One region of the Bacillus paranthracis genome, then DNA from elsewhere that is predicted to be linked to it. Evidence: riboswitches for the same ligand, from Rfam matches in the RefSeq annotation. Region 1 holds a riboswitch; each other region holds the start of a gene.

What was found. A riboswitch is a leader RNA that binds a small molecule or an ion and turns the genes downstream of it on or off. The one in region 1 is predicted to bind lysine.
Positions count from the first base shown of each region.
Region 2: linked by a shared signal. The riboswitch ahead of NLJ82_RS04560 (amino acid permease) and the one ahead of NLJ82_RS09060 (aspartate kinase) in region 1 are both predicted to bind lysine.
Region 3: linked by a shared signal. The riboswitch ahead of NLJ82_RS14420 (amino acid permease) and the one ahead of NLJ82_RS09060 (aspartate kinase) in region 1 are both predicted to bind lysine.

Region 1 is NZ_CP101135.1:1,769,036-1,776,531, reverse strand. It holds gene NLJ82_RS09085 (N-acetylmuramoyl-L-alanine amidase) at 1-808, opposite strand, end outside; gene NLJ82_RS09080 (8-oxo-dGTP diphosphatase) at 979-1,464, shown strand; gene NLJ82_RS09075 (YndJ family protein) at 1,494-3,119, opposite strand; gene NLJ82_RS09070 (DUF4166 domain-containing protein) at 3,125-3,730, opposite strand; gene NLJ82_RS09065 (DoxX-like family protein) at 3,734-4,642, opposite strand; lysine riboswitch at 4,834-5,020, shown strand; gene NLJ82_RS09060 (aspartate kinase) at 5,220-6,449, shown strand; gene NLJ82_RS09055 (VOC family protein) at 6,799-7,254, shown strand; gene NLJ82_RS09050 (helix-turn-helix domain-containing protein) at 7,462-7,496, opposite strand, start outside.
Region 2 is NZ_CP101135.1:889,467-896,962, reverse strand. It holds gene gapN (NADP-dependent glyceraldehyde-3-phosphate dehydrogenase) at 186-1,625, shown strand; gene NLJ82_RS04570 (DUF3626 domain-containing protein) at 1,705-2,790, opposite strand; gene racE (glutamate racemase) at 2,903-3,733, opposite strand; lysine riboswitch at 3,934-4,117, shown strand; gene NLJ82_RS04560 (amino acid permease) at 4,265-5,689, shown strand; gene NLJ82_RS04555 (ABC transporter permease) at 5,750-6,949, shown strand; gene NLJ82_RS04550 (catalase) at 7,138-7,496, shown strand, end outside.
Region 3 is NZ_CP101135.1:2,796,082-2,803,577, reverse strand. It holds gene NLJ82_RS14435 (MerR family transcriptional regulator) at 1-544, shown strand, start outside; gene NLJ82_RS14430 (DNA alkylation repair protein) at 692-1,462, opposite strand; gene NLJ82_RS14425 (iron-sulfur cluster biosynthesis family protein) at 1,496-1,801, opposite strand; gene NLJ82_RS14420 (amino acid permease) at 1,915-3,381, opposite strand; lysine riboswitch at 3,494-3,686, opposite strand; gene NLJ82_RS14415 (GNAT family N-acetyltransferase) at 4,010-4,459, shown strand; gene NLJ82_RS14410 (sulfite exporter TauE/SafE family protein) at 4,499-5,401, opposite strand; gene NLJ82_RS14405 (VOC family protein) at 5,608-6,405, shown strand; gene NLJ82_RS14400 (aminoglycoside phosphotransferase family protein) at 6,420-7,346, shown strand; gene NLJ82_RS14395 (metallophosphoesterase family protein) at 7,360-7,496, shown strand, end outside.

The DNA.
Region 1 (7,496 bases):
TTTTGTTACTTCCTGGATTTCCGTTCTCTTCACGTGTTAATAAAGCTTTTAAAGGTGTATTTTTTTCTAACAACTTCTGTAATCTTAAAGATGTATCAAATACGATTTTACTTTCCTCTACACCTTGCCCTGGATTCCCTGGATCAAATCCTCCATGACCAGGATCAATAATAACTACCTTTTCTACTAAAGGGTTACCTATTTTAAGAGAATCTGCCTTTTTTATAAATTGAGCTGCCTCTGCTTTAGTTAGAATTTTTTCGGGCTCCCATTTGTCACCAGTTCCAATAGAAATCCCTAATTCAACTAGAATGTTAGCTTTTGCTTTACCCCAACTTTTTTCTAGATCACTAAATTTAGTTGCTGGAGTACCATTTACTTTAGAATCTAATTTGTAAGCTTCTACAATAAGAGAGGCCATTGAAACTCGGTCAATTTTCCCAGTTGGATCGAATACGCCAGCTCCTTTCCCTTTTACAACGCCAGCTTTTTCTACAGCTGCGATGAATGGAGTATACCATTGGTTTTGAGAATCACCGAAAGATGGTTTAGCATTTTTATCGATTGGTAAGTTTAAGATTTGAGCCATCATTGTAGCTGCTTCTGCACGAGTGATTTCTTTTCCTGGCTCAAACATTCCTTTTTCGTTACCTGTAACTGCACCTTTCTCTACTAAATAGTAAATAGAGTCTTCTGCCCAATGTTTAGCTGGGACATCTGGAAATTTTTTCGTTTGCGCGAAACTACTAGATGAATAAGATAATATACTAGCTGCAATTACTCCTGCTGCGATTATTCTATTTTTCATAGAATATATTCCCCTCTCAAGTACGATGTATTGATGTAACAGACTAATTATAGTTCTGAAAATTAGTAATAGTCAATTGAAAATTGTATAATTTTGTATTATTATTGTATTTTTTGTCATACATAACTATAGTTAAAAACTATAAGATTTTATTAAGAGGAGAGATTCATATGAGCAACAATTGGAAAGATATAGAGCACTGTATGTATACAATGTGTATGATTCAGCGGAATAACAAAGTATTGTTAATACAGCGCCCCAATCACCTTGGCTTCCCTGGTTACATCGCTCCCGGCGGAAAAGTAGATTTTCCAGAAAGTATCGTTCAAGCTACTAAACGGGAAGTAAAAGAAGAAACTGGATTACTTGTTTCAAATTTAACTTTTAAAGGATTAGATGAATACGTAAATCCGAAAGAAAATGTTCGATATATGGTATTTAACTATTGGACAGATTCATTTGAAGGTGAACTCCTTTCGAATCCTCCTGAAGGCGAATTATTATGGGTACCAATCGATACAGCACTAAATCTTCCTATGCAAGATTGGTTTAAAGAAAGATTTCCATTATTTTTTGAAAAAGGTACGTTTGAAATTCAACGTGTTTGGGACAAAGACTTAGATAAACAAGTCGCTATGACAATTACCCATACGTAAAAAAAGCTTGGAATCTCTCCAAGCTTTTCTTACTTCTCCTCTATTTTCTTAATCTCATAATCAATTTCTAAAAACTTAACTCCAAATATCCACATTTTATGGTTAGCTTCTAACATTTGATTGGTGCCCTCTTTAATAATAAACGTCTCAGCTAACGGTAAACGGATTGTAAAGAAACGAGTATGTATATAGATCCCCTCATCTCCCTTACCATTTCTTCTCAGCTTACTAGTAATAATTAAATTATTATTATCATTGCGTAATTTTAAAATCCCCGTCATATTCGAATATGGTAAAGGCAATGCGATATTCATATATGTATCGCTCTTATATGTATACATGGAATACAAGGCTAAAAAAATAGACTCCCCTGTTTCATTTTTTCTTAGCCAAGCCCTTACATTCTCCCTTCCATCCTTCTCATCCATTATCCCTATGATAGAGCCGTGCATCGTTTCCCACTTGCCGCCCATTCCTAAATGCATTTGTCCTACACGCTTACTCATTTTCTCATAGCAAAATGCAAACGGGCGGAACCAGCGAGTCCATTTAATATGCGATTGTAATTCATACTCTGTTGTATTTTCATAAAAACGAATAATACTTACAGGAATCTTGGCCCTATCAAATATCCCACTATGGAAATCATTCATTTTATCAACTAAACCTTTGTATTCCTTGCTATCTATTACATTTCTGTTATGTAAAAATGCTTCACCAACTGTCGCCTCTCCTCTTAATCTGCTCATTGGTTTCCCGTAATATTTATAGTTCGGAACACTCTTTTCAATCATCCAGCCGACAAATGCCGGCAACGCTACTCCAATTCCATTAACAACACCGTGAATCCAAACCATTTGGGCAATTGTAATCGTCATTACATGTTTCAAATTCCCATACGAATATATAAGTGAAAACATAATTGTTACCATGAGCGTACTAGACGATATGATTAGGAGGATTTTTGCACTGATAGCATTAAATTTCGCCCGCCAAACATAAATTCCATACCCATAAATCGCACATAAATATAGGAACACTGCAAAAAATTCAAATACCCTTGAGTACGTAATTCCAATCGCAACTGTCATCGGTGAAATGACTATAATAAACATAATTGCATCATATACTTTACTGCTCTTTTCTCTCTTCCGCCCTATTAAACCAGCTGATAATGGCAATAGAAACGCCGAATAATGAAAGTGTGCAGCTGTGAGTAAAACGATGTCAGAAGTAAACTGCATAATCGAAATCTTTGCTACAGAAGCAAAAAACCAAAAACCACCTAAAAACAAATAAATAAACGCACTATCGATAGCTGTCTCTTCTAACGGTGTCCATCCTCTTTCTAGTAATCTATTTATACCAAATAACGCAACGATCCCCGTATATACAAACCAAATTATCGCAAAGATATATTGATTTGTTACGAAAGCTAACATTGCACAAATCGCTGCTATCGGATATAAAAACGATACAGATTTATAAAATAATACATACGATCCATTTCGTGCTCTTTTATCAATAATACAAAAAGACATCGGTATACATAACAAAATAGATAATAAAATAATTGCTTCAACTGGGTTTACATTTGACCACTCACATATTAGAAAAATAATATAACAAGCAAGCCCAACTATTATATTTTTCATATCATTTATTTCCTCTCCACAAATGTTCCCCTATATGAAAATAATGAACCAATTAACGGATTGCGTACTTGTACATGAATTCGAAAGCACTGTTTTGTTTCATCATAACTTTCTACAATGTTGGCCTCTCCGTATAAGAATCTAGGTAACGGGATTTTTCTTCTAAACATGTAAAACCATTGTTTCTTTGAAGAAATATGCATCGCCCCCATCTCATCAATATGAAAATTCAGTGTAGAAACAAGTATGTGTGGTTCACCAAAATAATCTACAATTTCATTTTCATCGAATTTCATTACCGCATTAAAATATCTTTTCTTATTACGAAAGTAAAAAGTACGATTCCATCGCACAAATTCATTTCCGTTTCCATCTCGCTCAGCGGTATTATGTATTGTAAATGGCACTTCCTTCCCCCGCTCAGAGAAAAACATTCGAAACTTCGATGCAATTTTTAATATCAATTTTACGAAAAAAGAACCTCCGTAAATTTCATCCATCTTTCCTTCTCCAGTAAAGCTATTTTCTTCTGTAATCTCATAACGTTTCTGTAATTTTGGATGAAGTTTTTTATAAGAATCCCCTAATAGTCTTTCATACATATTAGCCATACATTATCCCTTTCTCTTCCTCTTGCAATTTTTTGCACTTGGTAAATCAAAACTATTTATATAACCGACAATCGATACCCCCATTAGTAAAACGTTTAATGTAATTGGATTAAACGGCTCTGTAAAGCTTACGATATTCGTAAATCCTGCCACTATCGTTAAGGCTATTAACATAAAAATATGTAGTATAAATAATTTTTGTTTTGGAACTGGAAATAGCCATATGATACCAAAAATAATTTCTAACATCCCTATTACTTTAAGAATTGCAATACTATTTCCAGTTGAATCAATAATCGCAGAAAGCATCTTCATCTCTTCTGGATGACTGAAAATTATTTTTGGGAAGATCCCTTGATACATCCATACAAATGCAAATAAAAAACATACGAGCCAATATGTCATTGTTCTTCTAATTAGCAACCTAGGATGAAGCCCCTTTTCTAACCATAATTTTAAAGCATCAAAACTCCAAGCAGTCGCCCAGCCTAATAACGGCCGAAACATATAGAAATCTATTACATTCCCTATACGACCAAACCTCGTATCATAATCATATTGCGTCTCAAAATGAATGTGTTCTTTACGGGGTGTATACTTCCAATAACCACGCCCTATTTGAATAAGTGATAATTGATTTTCTGTCCAAAATTTTAAAGAAGAAATCCGTTCACCTGTTTCTTTTCTTATTTCACCTATCGATTCCCCTTCCCCAGCTATTTCAAGTCCAAATCCGATTTTTGTTTTATATAAAAATTTCTGTGGTTCTCCTTCTTTTTTCTCTAAATATGAAATTTCAGTAAAGCGGGCATCCCATTCTGTATGTATATGTGGTTCTTGCGTGTATTCCCATAATTTCTCCATTGTTGTGTTCATTTCTGTTGAAACATAAATAGGCTTTTTCCCTTTCATTCTTCCACCTCCAATGCACTATAATTTTAATGTACATGTAATAAATTTATTTTGCTACATTTTTCACAAACTCCCTCATAAAAAGATAGAATTTTTAAAATATATATAAAACACTTGATTCCTCGAAAAATTTAAATTATTATAAAACAAATGTTACCAACAACTTCATAAATCAAACACTCTCGCCTAAAACGTGAGATAGAGGTTGCGATACTTATGAGTATTCTAATGGAGACACAGAGATGTCTATGAAATTAGATGAAAGGAAGTATTGCCGAAATCGATATATTTCTCTGTATGTATCGATTGGGGCTGTTTTCGAATAGAAACAGAACTGTCATATGTACAGACGTGTACGTATGAAGAGCTATCTACAAAAAAGAGATATCATTTTTATGGTATTCCTTTTTTGGCGGTTTTTTTATTAGCTCCGTTTTCTGTTTCCCTTTTCCTGTAACAGCACCATCCTCACTTATTTGAGATGGTGTTTTTTGTTTTTCTCTGGTAACTACAGGAATATTGGGATTTATATATGTCCTAATCTATTCTTAAAAATGGATGAAAGAAGGAATTCGTAATGGAAACGATTGTACAAAAATTTGGTGGCACTTCTGTCGGAAGCGTTGAACGCATTCAACATGTAGCAAATTTAATTATTGAAGAATATGAACGAGGACATAGTATCGTCTCTGTCGTTTCAGCAATGGGGAAAAGTACAGACGAACTTGTAGCACTTGCTAACGCGATTACAGAAAATCCGAGTAAACGCGAAATGGATATGCTTCTATCAACAGGAGAGCAAGTCACTATTTCATTATTAACAATGGCATTACAAGCAAAAGGTTATAACGCGATTTCATTAACAGGATGGCAAGCTGGTATTACGACAGAATCTGTACATAATAGTGCACGGATTACTGACATTCATACAGATCGAATTCAATCTTATCTTGCTGAAGGTACGATTGTTATCGTAGCTGGCTTCCAAGGCGTTAGTGAAAACCATGAAATTACAACGCTTGGACGCGGTGGTTCTGATACAACTGCTGTTGCATTAGCTGCTGCACTGAACGCAAAAAAATGTGATATTTACACAGATGTGACTGGCGTATATACGACGGATCCACGAGTTGTAAAAGATGCTTATAAATTAGATGAAATTTCTTATGACGAAATGTTAGAACTTGCAAATCTCGGTGCTGGTGTATTACACCCACGTGCTGTTGAGTTTGCTAAAAATCATAATGTCATTTTAGAAGTTCGCTCAAGTATGGAACAAGAAAATGGAACAATTGTAAAAGGAGAATGTACCATGGAACAACAATCAATCGTTAAAGGTATTGCATTTGAAGATAATATTACACGTATCACATTGAAAGGATTGGAACAAGGCTCGCTTTCAACAGTTTTCTCTACATTAGCAGCGGCACATATTAATGTAGATATCATCATTCAAAGTATTACAAATGAAGGAACTGTTCATCTCTCCTTCTCCATCCATTCTAATGATTTAAGAGAAACATTAGAAGTATTGGAACAAAATCAAGAGGCACTTCACTATGAATCAGTAGAATATGAAAATCATTTAGCAAAAGTATCAATTGTAGGATCTGGTATGGTCTCTAATCCAGGTGTTGCTGCGAATATGTTCACTACTTTAAAAGAAGAAGATATTCATATTAAAATGGTAAGTACATCAGAAATTAAAGTGTCTGTCGTTATTGACCGCCTTCATTTAGTAACAGGTGTCGAGGCGCTGCATCAATCATTTATGGCGAAAATTGAGCCTTTAGTGCAGATGAGCTAATTTCTACTAGTAAAACTTAAAACAAATTATATGAATCTACTTCCTTCCTATATAAATAGAAAGCTATTTGCATATAGAGTAATAAGAAATGTATTTATCATTTAAATAATACACTTCATTCTATACAACGATCGGGCCCTTTAAGAGCATACAGCGTAGAAACATTTTTCGGGGAAGTCGCGGTATTGTTTGTTAACAAGATACTATATAGCACAATTAAAAATAGCTTGTCACATTTCCCTATACTGTGACAAGCTATTTTTTGTTTGGAAGGAGTTTATAACTTTTTAATAGTATAATTATGTAGATGGTTAGATCATACACTTTTACATATAAGGAGATAAAGACAATGACAAACAACAAATTACTCAGAATGGATAATGTCAGCATCGTTGTAGAATCCCTTGATCATGCAATCTCTTTCTTCGAGGAGATTGGTTTGAAACTCGAAGGGCGCGCCACTGTCGAAGGTGAATGGGCCGGTCGCGTAACCGGCCTCGGTTCTCAGTGCGTAGAGATTGCTATGATGGTAACTCCAGATGGCCATAGCCGAATTGAACTTTCGCGATTTCTTACCCCGCCCGCTATAGCAGATCACCGGGCAGCTCCTGTCAATGCCCTCGGTTATTTGCGCGTCATGTTCACCGTTGAAGACATTGACGAAATGGTATCTAGGCTTACTACTAAGCATGGTGCTCAGCTCGTTGGCGAAGTAGTTCAATACGAGAACTCTTACCGTCTCTGCTACATTCGTGGAACTGAAGGCATTTTAATCGGTTTAGCGGAAGAACTCGGTAATAAATAATTAATGTTTTATTAGAAGTCTTTACTAAAGTAAAAATATTTGAAAGAACTTTACACTTAATAAAACTTAGATTTTGAACCCCGTCCTAGCTTTAGAACGGGGTTATACTTGTTTGAGCTTTTTAACATACTATTAACATCCTAAAATTATTATAAGGCAATTTATTTTCTTGTTATACTCTTTCCTAGGAAATATAACTTACTCTTCTCACTTTTTATCATATATATCTTTTCTTTCAAAAA
Region 2 (7,496 bases), 880 kb from region 1:
CACATGGAATAAAAATATATGATGCATCAGTTTGAAATAAGAGAATGTTCTGCAAGAAAGGGCATACAAAATAAAAAAGGAATAAGAAATCGTTTTCACAAACATTTCATTTGAAAAATGTTATCAAACCCCCTACAATCACCTTATACTCACTCTTACAAGTTGCTATTTTAGGAGGACTAATCATGACAACTAGCAATACGTACAAATTTTATTTAAATGGAGAATGGAGAGAAAGCTCTTCAGGAGAAACAATCGAAATTCCATCTCCATACTTACACGAAGTAATTGGACAAGTACAAGCAATTACTCGCGGAGAAGTAGATGAAGCAATTGCATCTGCAAAAGAAGCTCAAAAATCATGGGCGGAAGCTTCTCTACAAGATCGCGCAAAGTATTTATATAAATGGGCTGATGAGCTCGTAAATATGCAAGATGAAATTGCCGATATCATTATGAAAGAAGTCGGTAAAGGATATAAAGATGCGAAGAAAGAAGTTGTTCGTACAGCTGACTTCATTCGTTACACAATCGAAGAAGCTTTACATATGCACGGAGAAAGCATGATGGGCGATAGCTTCCCGGGCGGTACAAAATCTAAACTTGCGATTATCCAACGCGCACCACTTGGTGTTGTATTAGCAATCGCACCGTTTAACTACCCAGTAAATTTATCTGCTGCAAAACTTGCACCAGCATTAATTATGGGTAACGCTGTTATTTTCAAACCAGCCACTCAAGGTGCAATTAGTGGTATTAAAATGGTTGAAGCACTTCATAAAGCTGGTCTTCCAAAAGGCCTAGTAAACGTAGCTACAGGACGCGGTTCTGTAATTGGTGACTACTTAGTAGAACACGAAGGTATCAATATGGTATCGTTCACAGGTGGTACAAACACAGGTAAACATTTAGCGAAAAAAGCTTCCATGATTCCACTTGTATTAGAACTTGGTGGTAAAGATCCTGGTATCGTTCGTGAAGATGCTGACTTACAAGATGCTGCAAACCATATCGTAAGCGGTGCATTCTCTTACTCTGGTCAACGTTGTACAGCTATTAAACGTGTACTTGTACACGAAAACGTAGCAGACGAGCTTGTTGGCTTATTAAAAGCGCAAGTAGCTGAACTCTCAGTTGGATCTCCAGAACAAGACAGCACAATCGTTCCATTAATCGACGATAAATCTGCTGACTTCGTTCAAGGTTTAGTTGACGACGCTGTAGAAAAAGGTGCTACGATTGTTATCGGTAACAAACGTGAGCGTAACTTAATTTACCCAACATTAATCGACCACGTAACTGAAGAAATGAAAGTTGCTTGGGAAGAGCCATTTGGCCCAATCCTTCCAATCATCCGTGTTTCTTCAGATGAGCAAGCAATTGAAATTGCTAACAAATCAGAGTTCGGTCTGCAAGCAAGTGTCTTCACTAAAGACATTAACAAAGCATTTGCAATTGCTAACAAAATCGAAACTGGTTCTGTTCAAATTAACGGACGCACAGAGCGCGGCCCTGACCACTTCCCATTCATCGGTGTAAAAGGTTCAGGTATGGGCGCACAAGGTATTCGTAAGAGCCTTGAGTCTATGACACGTGAAAAAGTAACTGTATTAAACTTAGTTTAATCTTATACAAAGAAGCTGATCTAAAATTAGATCAGCTTCTTTTTTATATAGATACTTCCCAAAAACGAAGGATTTCGTTCTACTTCCGATTTGGTTTTCCAAATCGAACTAAAACATGCCATAATAATTTTAATTCCTGAAGCACTTCTTCATAAGTTCCACGATCACTCCAAGATAATGGATTGCGTTTCAAATCCGCTACAGCAGAACCAATTATATTTGCATCGATACAATGATTCCGTGCAATGCGTCTTGCTAAAGATGGCATTTTTGAACCTCTAAAATCCATTGGAACGTCGTCTACCATAAGTACAAAACCCGTGTGCCAATACAAATCAATAGCATACTTCAGGCAAATCCCTTCTAATTTTCTTCCTACATCCGTACCCTTAAATGAAGGATCTACAACAAGAGCTTCCACGTCTTCTTTAAGAGAAATATCTCCATGAACTTGCGCTTCAATATAATGATTAAGGTTACGGGCTGACTCTTTGTTTACTAAATCTATAAACGGCCTTTCCAGGTTAGCCAGTAAATGATTAACTAATCTTGTTGGAGTCAAATTCCCTTCACCAATTGCAAACTCTCTTACGAATGTTTCTTCCAAAAGAGCAGCTAAAATCATATCAAACTCCTCATAAGTCCCCTTTTCTTTTGGATCTTGATGCGAATCTAAATACGTATATGTAGAGCGATAAGAAACTTTTGGAGATAAGAGAAAATAACAGGATCCAAAACGCGGAGCCGGCCCATCTGGATGTAACATCAAATTTAGCGCCCCATACTTTGGCCGTTGATCATTCGTTACACCTTCCAATTGATATGCTCCTCCAAATATTCTCTGTTCCCAAAGGTCACGTTCACCGCCAGGATAAGCAGACACACTTCCATTAGATAGCAATGTTTCAAACTGACTTTTATATATTCCTTGTTCAAACAATGCTTCAGCAACACTTTTCATACTCGAATCGAGTCTGTCTGGATGAAAGTGTAAAGCAATCCTTGCATGAGATTTTAAGTTAGCGACAACTTCTTCAAATATTTCATCTGTAATATTACACATGTTAAGTATATGATTAATTGTTGCTTTCGCCTCACGTTTTTCGTTCTCTGCATATTTTGAAATATACTCTAAAGCAAATAATTGAGACCTTAATAATTCCATAATCCAATCTCCCCTTTAATTGAAATGACCTTAATCCTTTCAATTAAAAGTGCATTTTTTCCTTCTTATGCAACTAACCTGATTTATTGAACAAAAAGTACTTTCATACAGTCTAATTACAGATGCGAGCATTCTTTACGGGTAAATCCACACATTCTACAGAAATGTGATATCCTAGCCAACGCTCAGCAATATGTTCAAATGATAAGGCAGAGCCTGTTGTAAAAAATCGATGCTCAGGATTCAGATTGTCAGACAAAATTCCTTTATGCTGTAAAATTGTGCTTAACTCTATCGCTGTTTCTTCTGCAGAACTAATAATCGTTACATCCTCTCCTAGTTCCTTTTTAATATAAGACTCTAAAAGTGGATAATGCGTACACCCAAGAATTAACGTATCTATATCTTCTTTCGTTAATGGCAGTAAAGCTTGTTTTACTTGCTCGGTTACATATGCTGTATCTTCTAATTGATTTTCTACAACTGTAGCTAAGGTCGGGCACGCATGACTATGCACTTTCAAATATGTATCAAGCTCATGCAATGCTTTTTCGTACATATTAGATTTTATCGTACCTACAGTTCCAATTACTCCGATTTCCCCTTTCTTCGTCACTTTAATTGCCGCTCTTGCTCCTGGATGTATAACGCCAATAACCGGAATAGAAAGTGCTTCTTGCAGCGCAGTCAATGCAGCAGCTGCAGCAGTATTACATGCTACAACTAGAGCTTTTAACGGAAACTGTTTGAGGAACTCAACCATTTCAAATACGAAAGATTGTACCTCTTCTACACTTCTTGGCCCATACGGACAACGTTCATTATCACCAATATAATAAATGCTCTCTTTAGGCAATTGTCTTATAATTTCGCTCGCAACTGTTAATCCCCCAACTCCCGAATCTAACACACCTATTACTGAATGTTTATGACATACAGACATATACTTCATCCCCTTTTCAATCATCTAGCGCCAACAACATTTATTATATTATGAAAATTCAATATTACATAATAATCCCTCTTGCTTTTAATCACAAACTCTTCTCTATAATCTGATTATTATTATATCCATTGACGTATAAAAATTCATTTGTTACTCTTAAATACGTTAAATTAATATTTAAATCCTCATTCGTATCTCGGTGAGGTAGAGGTTGCAGTCATTAAGAGTATCATTTCAGGAGATGTAGTGGCATTGATGAACGAATGAGAAAGGAATGATTGCCGAAGTAAGCCCGTGTCCACCATGCACGCTTGCTGGGTCTGCTACTTAATAAGTGCAGAACTGTCACAAACGTTTCGTTTGTGGAGAGCTATCGAGAGGTATGTCGTGGGTTTCTTATAAGATAGAAAGCATGTAGCGGCAAATTACGTGCTTTTTTTGTTTTGTTTGGGACTTCTCTTCCTGACTCAGGAAGACATACATATCTCCTCGCTTGACTTGGTTATACTAACTTTGGAGGTATTTTCTATGCAACAAAAAAAATGGGGCTTTTGGGTACTCACAGCTTTCGTTGTCGGTAATATGGTTGGCGCTGGTATTTTCATGGTGCCAAGTACGTTGGCACAAACAGCAAGCCCTCTCGGTGTCACTTTAGCTTGGTTAACAACAGGGTTTGGTGTTTTAATGCTAGCTCTTGTTTTCGGTAATTTAGCAATTCGTCGTCCTGATTTAACGACAGGACCACAAAGTCATGCATATGCTTTATTCTCAACACCAAAAAAGAAAAAAATGGCTGGTTTCAGTATGGTATGGGGATATTGGGTTGCAAACTGGGCAAGTAACGTTGCCATCATTACATCATTTGCGGGATATTTATCACTCTTCTTCCCGATTATGAAAGATACACGACTACTATTTTCAATCGGTTCTTTTAATGTAGAAGTCGGAAAACTAATTACATTTACGATTTGTTCCATCTTACTTTGGGGAACTCATATTATATTAACAAACGGTGTAAGCGGAGCTGGAAAGCTAAACTTCTTAGCAACAACAACGAAAGTAACTGGATTCCTTTTATTTATCGTCGTTACGTTATTTGCATTCGAAGCTTCTAAGTTTGGACAATGGTACACACCGATGATCGATAAATCAGGTGTATCACACGGTCTACTTTCACAAGTAAACTTAGCTGCTCTTACGACGCTTTGGGCATTTATCGGAATTGAATCAGCGGTTCTTTTATCAAACCGGGCCGTTTCTCCAAAAACGGTAAAACGCGCAACAGTTGCGGGATTACTTATTACAGTTGCGATTTACTTAGGAATTACAATTTTAACAATGGGTGTACTTCACATTGATAAATTACAAGCTTCTGAACGTCCATTAGCAGATGCACTAAACGCTGCAATGGGTCATGGCGGCGGGAAACTGATGGCATTACTTGCTCTTACTTCCCTATTCGGTTCCATCTTAGGCTGGATTTTATTAAGCTCAGAAGTACCGTATCAAGCAGCAAAAGAAGGTTTCTTCCCTTCCTTCTTCACAAAAACAAACAAAAAAGGAAGTCCAATTTATTCATTACGATTAACAAACATTATGTCGCAAGTGTTCTTATTCTCAACATTATCAGGAACAATTGCGGAAGCTTATACATTCGTTATTACTGTATCGACACTGGCCTACCTCATTCCATATCTCGTTTCACCAATCTTCCAGTTAAAACTAGTCGCAACTGGTGAAACGTATAAAAATGAAATACGGGCAAGAATTACAGATGGCATAGTCGCAGTGATTGCACTTTGCTACGCACTATGGGTTATTAAAACGGGCGCAGCCGATATAAAAACATTCCTTCTCGGAATTGGTTTATTCGTAATCGGCTTTGCCTTCTATCCATTAATGAATCGTGATCAGAAAAAAAATAACGAAAAGAAAAACGGGCAAGTTGCATAACGCAATTTGCTCGTTTTTTCTTTTACAAAACATATATAATAGAACAAAGAGGTGAAAAACATGTCAATCGAATCACTATGGAGCAGCCGTTTCCAACAACATATGCAAAATATCATTACATACTTTGCACGTATGATTAACGGTTTACTATATAGCTTTATCTTTATTTCATGTGTTGGTGCATACTATTATGCTCAGTTTCTAAAAGCATCTCCTTCTAAAGGAATATCTTTACTACTCATCACGATTGTACTTACATTCATTATAACGAGATGCCCTATTCGTACATTTATTCAGAAACCTGACGCTGTCTATTTACTAGCACTAGAAGAGAAATTAACTTCTTATTTCAAAAAATCTCTTCTATACAATTACATCATTCAGCTTTTCCCATTGTTATTTACGTTTCTTATTCTCGTTCCGCTTGCACTGCAATCATTACAATTAACGATACCTTTCTTATGTACAATCTTTATCATTTTAATGGTTACGAAAGCTTGGAACATATACATACATTGGATGTGGCGTGATTGTCACGAAAAAAATATATGGCTGATTATTCGTATTGCTTGTAACGCCCTAGTCATTTATATGCTGTTTTATGTAGCAAATGTTCTCATATTAGGTGGATTACTCTTACTACTTGCTTTCCTACTTCTATACACGAAAAAACAGCCTACAAAACGAATACCATGGGATTACATAATCGAGCAAGAAGAAAAAATGAACGTTCGTTTTTATCAATTTGCTAGCATCTTCACTGATGTTCCGCAACTAAATAAGCAAGTAAGTAAAAGAAAATGGCTTACAAATTGGATTGAACCTTTATTACATAAAAAACGAGCAACTTTCTTCTATTTACATACACTCGCATTTTTACGCGGGAATGATTATTTCGGTATATATATTCGCTTAGGGTTGATCGGTGCCTTTGCCTTATATTTTATACCAAACGTATACGTAAAAGGCGCTATCGCATATATCGTCCTATATATGATTTCTATGCAGCTCCGTTCCCTATGGAAATATTTTTCGGGAAATATTATTGTAGCATTATATCCAATTCATACTGAAAAACGACTGAATCAATTTCTTCACTTAATCTTTATATTGCTACGCATTCAGCTCATTATATTTTCAATTGTTATACTCATTGCTACAGGTCAATTTTTACATAGCCTTATCATTATGATTGTCGGGTTACTCTCGATCAAATTTATTATTGTACCAAAAACGAAACAACGCATTTCTTCGTTTTAACGAAAAGAATTATCTTAAAAGGCAAGGAGAAAATAAATTCTCCTTGCCTTTTTTATTTTTCCTCCTCAAACAAGAATCACCGGCACAATCGATATTTTATAATTTTACATACAAAAACGATAATACATGTTTACGTCCTAATAAAAAGGGTATCTATTAATTAACAGCGTAAAGGAGGGGCCTATATTGTGAATAAAAAAATGGAACAATTGAAGCACCACGTTACCGACAATCAACGCAAACACGCTTTAACAACAAACCAAGGAGTAACAATAGCCGAAGATGAATTTTCTTTAAAGATGGGCTTAAGAGGCCCAACTTTAATGGAGGATTTCCACTTTCGCGAGAAAATGACCCACTTTGATCATGAACGAATTCCTGAAAGAATTGTTCATGCGCGAGGAGTTGGCGCACATGGTCATTTTCAGCTTTATGAATCTTTAGAGGCATATACAAAAGCAGATTTTCTTACTAATCCTTCAAAGAAAACACCTGTATTTGTACGGTTCTCAACCGTTCAAGGCTCTAAAGGATCCAACGATACAGT
Region 3 (7,496 bases), 1.0 Mb from region 1:
ATCAAGCTTTAGCGTTGATCTGAATGAAAGCTTGTCTCTCCATTTGCAAGTGTTAGAAAGAGAAAAAGAACAAATTGAGCAATCAATGCAAGTAATTAAAAGAGTAATGAAGTTAGTCGAAGAGGAAGAAGAGGTAGATAGTACTGTATTATTTAGTCTTATTTACGGTATGAATACTGAACATACACACAAAGAATGGACGGAACGCCATAAGTTAACGGATATCGTGGAAGAAATATCAAAGAAATCAGAAGAAGATAAAATTGCTTTGGATCAAACGTTTATTCAATTGTCTAAAAAGGTTAAGCAATTATATGGTAAACCAGTCGAGGATTTGAAAGTACAAGAGATGGTAAAGGAATATATAGAAGAGTCTTTTTCATTTCTTAGTGAAGATTTGATACAAAAATTAGCTAATACTAGTGTGGAAGAACTGGATATGCAAGAACTTGAAAATATGATACCCTCGCCTTTCACAGAAGATGAACAAAAATGGCTTAATGAAGCGATGGAATATTATATGAAGCAAGTAGAAATGGAATAGGAATAGATTTTATGAGTGTTTAGCTTCATCGAAATAATGCTATAGACCTTTCATTGAAGGAGGGGAATATGTTTGTTATTGCTTTATTCAAAAGAAAGAAATGCGTATGCTTTATTTTTGAAGCATACGCGTTTTTGTTTAAAATACTCAAAAATAAAAATCTTTTGGTAAAGTATCATTTTTTATTACCGTTCTTAACCCATGTTTTATAATCCAAGGATTAACTGGATGCTGTTTATCACGTAATTGCTGCAACCATTGAAAAACGAATTCTTTATCTTCTTTCGTAATATCGTTAATATGATTGGCTACAGATTTTTGAACATATTTAGAAGGGTCATTCATTAAAGGCTCAAGAAGCTGTAAATTGTACTGAAAGTCACCTTTCAGAGCTCCTATTTTTTTAGCCCAAGGAAGTCTAGGTCTCGTACCTTCAGAAACTAATCTTCTAATGTGACTGTTTTCATCATGAATCCACTTTTGTAATATGTTTAGTGTGTCTTCATGGTATGTTTGAAGAAAAGGCCGAATGGCATATTCAGCAGTATTCCTTTTCGTTATTTCATACATGGCGTTGAATGAGGTTTCAAAATCGTTAAGCCCATATTTTTCAACGTATTTTGCAATAGGCATGTACATATATCCGTTTGTAAATGTGCCTACTTCTGTTGTATTTTCTGGTCCTAATGTTTTCAGTAATATATGTATTGCTTCATTAAAATCTTTTTGTAAAGCATTGTGTAATTCATCTGCCAATACTTCAATACGCTGCTTTAACTCTAAATTTTCAACTTTACATGTTACGGAAGACACAAAGTTTCTTTTAGAGAAAGTAGGATCGTGTTTATAAATAGAATCAGCCATTTTTTCTGCTAATTCTTCGTTAAATAAAAATTTTAGCGGAACATATTTACCCATTTTTTCACCTCAGTGATCAGTTGAAAACAAGTTTTATTTTTTAATCGACAATCCATAAACTAAAGTCTCACTCGGAGTCGTAATACTAAAACCTGTCGTTTTATAATCAAGCTTCACCGTATCACCAGTGTAGTCTTTCGTAAATGAATCCATTTGTACGATAAGGTCTGCATCTTCATATACAACATCATCTGCAACATATGTATCCCAAATTAAATCGACATCAACGAAAATACTACAAGAGTTTGTCATTGTCCCTCTAATGCGAATGATTTTTTTATCTTCACGTTCTAATCTATGTATAGCTGCTATTGCTTCATCAGTAATGCGAATGTTCATTGTATCCCAACCTTTATTTATATTTCCTTTATTATTGCAAAAACAGGGGCAATAGGGAAGCAAAGAGGTTTGCAATAAAAAACGAGCAAACAAATTTGTTTGCTCGTCTCCCTTTATTTCAGTTCACATTTATCAAGTGGAATGACTTTTGTTTTTTTCGTAAATTTGTATCCTAACCAAAGTACTAAAAAGAGTGGTAAACCGATGTAAGAAACGAGTACGCCGTTCCAATCGATTGATTCACCCATAAATGCGCCGTAGTTTTGACCTAAAATTACGATGACGCAAAGTGCAAATGCGAAGATTGGTCCGAATGGGAACCATTTTGCTCTATAAGGTAAGTCATTTAAATCTTTTCCTTGTGCGATATATGCTTTACGGAAACGGTAATGACTAATTGCGATTCCAACCCATGCGATAAAGCCAGACATTCCAGATGCATTTAATAACCAAATGTATACAACACCGTCACCGAATAAAGAAGCAATGAAAGCGATACTACCGACAATCGATGTTACGATTAATGCGTTAACAGGTACGCCGCGGCTATCTAATTTACCAAGAAACTTCGGTGCTTTCCCTTGGCGAGCTAAATCCCAAAGCATACGAGTTGATGCATACATACCAGAGTTACCAGCAGATAGTACTGCCGTTAAAATAACAGCGTTCATAACAGAAGCAGCGAAGGCAACGCCCGCTTTTTCAAAAATAAGTGTAAATGGACTTACTGTTACATCACTTGCGGCAAGACTTTCAGTTGTATAAGGAATTAATAAACCGATAACGAGAATGGCAAGGATATAGAATAAAAGGATACGCCAAAAGATCGAGCGAATTGCTTTCGGAATATTACGCTCTGGATCAGAAGTTTCACCAGCAGCTACCCCAAGTAATTCAGTTCCTTGGAAGGAGAAACCAGCTGCCATAAATACTCCGATAATTGCCATGATACCACCGTTAAATGGTGCATCTGCAACAGTGAAGTTTTTAAATCCAACCGTTTCGCCGCCCATAATTCCGAAAATCATCATAAACCCGACAATTAAAAAGATAATAATCGTAGCTACTTTAATAAGTGCAAACCAATATTCAGATTCACCAAATCCTTTAACAGATAAGTAGTTTAAAAGGAAAATAATAGCTAAACATAATCCGCTCCAAATGAGGGAAGGAGTATCTGGAAACCAAAATTTCATAATTAATGTTACTGCAGCTAGTTCAGCAGCAATCGTAATGGCCCAGTTATACCAATAGTTCCATCCAAGTGCAAAGCCAAGTGATGGATCAACAAATTTTGTTGCGTACGTGCTAAAAGAGCCAGTAACAGGCATGTAAGCTGCGAGTTCAGCTAAGCTTGTCATTAAAAAGTAAACCATAATTCCAATTGCGGCGTATGCAATTAATGCCCCGCCAGGTCCAGCTGAATGGATGACACCACCGCTGGCAAGAAATAGTCCGGTACCAATTGTACCGCCGAGAGAAATCATCGTAAGGTGCCTTGATTTTAGACCGCGTCTTAATTCACCTTTTCCTTTTGTAGCTTCTGTTTTAGAGGTAGCTTGATTCGTTGCGCTATTCATGTTCAACACTCCTTTTCTTGTAAGATAGGAAGGAGCGGGGGAGAAAAATACAAAAAACCGCCAAAGGAATTTGGCGGAACGTTTCACAAATAACCACCCCATCATACCCTTCCGTTAAGATAGCACCCCACGTTTACACGGTAATTTTGTAAACGTGACAGTTCTGTTCCTTTCGGAGACAGCCCCAGCTCATATTTCCAGAGAAGAAATATAAACTTCGGCAACTTTTCCTTTCAAACGGAGTCGGTGACTTTCTCTGTGTCTCGTCCGTTTTACTCTTAAAAGTCGCAACCTCTACCTCATCGGATTGATGAGGATTTGATATATTGCTAAGATTTTTAATATATGGCAATTGTAATGAGTTTCTGAATATATTGCAAGATATTTTGTAGGAAAAAATCAAAAAATATCGGTTATTGTATAGGAAACGCTTGCAAAACTCCACCCGAACCTACTATTATGTAACAATAAGCAAAGAAAAAATTGTTATACAAATGTTTCGCAAAAAATATTGAAAAACCCTTCAAAAATTAAAAGAAAATTCAGAAAATATAATTCGACATTCATAATCAGGTCATATTTTTTGATATAATTAGAGTAACGTGTAAGTAAAAAAGGGGAAATCAAAATGAAATTAGAAACAGAAAGGCTCTATATAGTGCCGTGTACAGAAGAGAGTATTCACGTTGCTAACGAGCAAGGATATAATAGTGGTCCTCATGTTGTAGGGCATGTAGAAAATGTAAAACAGGATAAGGATTTATTACCTTGGGGCGCGTGGTATGTCATTCGAAAAGAAGATGACATCGTTCTAGGTGATATAGGGTTTAAAGGGAAACCAAATGAGGAGCATACAGTAGAAATTGGTTACGGTTTTATTGAGAAATATTGGAATAAAGGGTATGCGACAGAAGCTGTAAGAGAACTAATAAATTGGGCTTTTCAAACTGGAGAGGTAGAAACAATTATTGCGGAGACACTTCTTGAAAACGAAAGCTCGATTCGTGTATTAGAGAAATTACATATGAAGAGAACTGGCACTACAGAAACAATGATTAATTGGAAAATAGAAAAATAAAAAATACCGCTCGAAGTATATCGGGCGGTATTTTTATCGTTAAGGTAGCATTTGTTTTTGATCATTCGGATATCCGGCTGTCGGTGTGTTAGAATGCTTGGAATGATTACGAACAGCAATGAAAATAGAAATAATAACGACAAGACCAATTGCCACGTAAGAAAGGGAAATAATCGTTGGATCCACTTTAAATGTAGTAAGTAGTGTACGAATGTTTGTAAAGATAATAAGGCCACCAACTAATACGCCAAGTAAATGAGAAGGTACGATGCGCACTAACCATGCAGCGATTGGAGCTGCGACAATACCGCCAAGCATTAACGAAAATACCCAAACCCAACTTACTTGTTCCCAACCGAGTGAGATGAAAAAACCAATTGTTGCAGCGAGTGAAACAGGAAACTCACTCGTATCTACAGATCCGATAACTTTTCTAGCTTCATTTCCTCTTGCTAAAAGTACAGGTGTCGTAATCGGCCCCCAGCCACCACCACCAGTTGAATCAACGAATCCAGCGAATAAGCCAAGCGGAACAAGTTGTTTAGCAGACATACGTTTCTTTGAAGTAACAACTTGTTTTTGAATAATGAATCGTAATAAAATATAAACCCCTAAAGTAAATAAAAATACAGAAATGTACGGTTTAATTACATCCCCAGGTAAATTGCTTAAAAAACATGCTCCAATAAATGCGCCAATTGCTCCTGGTAATGTAAGCCTGGAAACAGTATATTTATCAACGTTTCCAAATTTGATGTGAGATGCACCAGAAGCGGCGGTTGTAACGACTTCAGCTAAATGAACAGAAGCGGAAGCGACAGCTGGTGCGATACCAAACATTAGTAAAAGCGAGGTAGATGTTACCCCGTACGCCATTCCAAGTGCTCCATCGATCAATTGAGCGAAAAATCCAATAATAGCAAAGACAATTAATTTCTGCATAAATAATCCCCCTGTAATAGTAAATGAAAAAGGCACTTTTCCCGTGTGAGAAAAGTGCCTTTGGTTTTTCCAATCAGCAATAATGAAATTTGTTTCATTATAATACACATTAATCGTATAAATCAACTAGGTTTTAAAGTTTTTTGAATTGAATGAAAGAAAAATAAAATATACAATAAAAGGATGGAGAGAAAGGGGAGAAAGACATGTTATTATTTGATCACCTCGTACATGCAGTGAACTGTACACCGGAGGAAGCGGCAAAACAAATGCAGGAGCGTGGATTTCATACTGCACTAGGCGGAGAGCATACTACTTGGGGTACTTGGAATAGTTTATGTTATTTTGATTTATCATATATAGAATTTTTAGCAGTTCAACATGAAGAAAAAGCGAAGAAAGCAGATAATCCATTAGTACAAGAAACGGTAGTGAAATTACAAGACGGTGAGGGTATGCTTCAAATCGCAATTCGAACAGATGCAATTGAAGAGCTAGCAGTAAAGTTTAGTAAGCACGGTTTACATACGATAGGACCATTTGAAGGGAAACGTATGAGAAAAGATGGCCGTCTTTTAGAATGGAAAATGTTATTTGTAAAGCAAGATAAGAACGGACCGAAATTACCTTTCTTTATACAGTGGAATGAAACGGACGAAGAAAGAAGAAATGATTTACGTAACATTGGCACGATCACTGAACATAAAAACAAAGTACAACAAATTGAAACGATTCATTACGCAGTGAAAAATGTTCGAGAAACAGTACGGAAATGGAAAGCAGTCATGGAGCTAACTGCAACTCCAGTCATGAAAAATGAAGAATGGAATGCGGAGTGTCAAAGTGTATCGTTTGGTGACATTCAAGTACAGTTTTGTGAACCGATTGGAGAAGGTCTAGTACAAGAATACATAAAGAATTATGGTGAATATCCATTTGCAGTGGAATGTAAAGGAGAAAATAAACGAGAGCATGAAGTGTTAGGTAGTTTGTACATATATTAATAGAGGTGAACGTTGTGAATGAAATACTTAGAGAGATAGAGAGAAAACTAGAATGCCCTCGTATTATAAAGTGTACAGCTATTTCAAAAGGTTTCTCACATGAAGAGAAATATAAAATAGAATTAGAAAACAAAGTAACATATTTTGTAAAAGTATGTGATGCAGTTCATTTTGAACGTAAACAAGAAGAATATACGTATATGAAACAATTAGAGTCATTACATATTCCAACGCCTAAGTTAATTCATTTCATAAAACTTGAGGAATTAAATAAATGTGTTCAAGTATTTGAATGGGCCCAAGGTGTAAATGGTGAAGAGGGCTTAAGTAAGCTATCGGCGGAAGAACAGTATCATGCAGGAAGAAAAGCTGGAGAAGTATTAAAGCGAATTCACTCAATTGAAAGAGAAAGTGCAAGTGATAAATGGGAAACATCTAGATGGAATAAATACGAAAAATACATAGAGGCATTAGCAGATTACGAAGTGAATTTTATAGATTTGAAGCCAGTATTAACCTTTGTAGAAAATCATAAAGACTTATTAAAAAATCGTCCAATCACATTTTTACACGATGACTTCCATCCAGCAAATAGTATGATTCATAATAAGGAATTTATCGTTATCGATTTTGGTGGATATGATTTTGGCGATCCGATACACGATTTTTATAACGTAGCGATTTTTACTACAAGAATAAGCAAACCATTTGCGGTTGGACAAGTCCATGGTTATTGCGGAGGGGAACCATTACTTCATTTTTGGAAACTGTACTCATTATATGCAGCAATGACATTCCCAGCGGATATCGTTTGGACAAACCGAAGCACGCCGCATTTAGTAGATGATATGAAGGAAAGATTGAACCAAATTTTAGAAGATCATAATCAATTTTCATCCTATATTCCAAAATGGTATCAATCAAGTGAATTTAATAAATAAAGGAGGAATTCATATGGACAAAATAGCAGTAATTTCAGATATACATGGTAATATTCCGGCTATAGAATCTGTACTACAAGACATTAAATTGAGAGGAATCAAACGCATAATTTGTCTTGGAGATTTAGTAGGGAAAGGTCCTCATTCTAG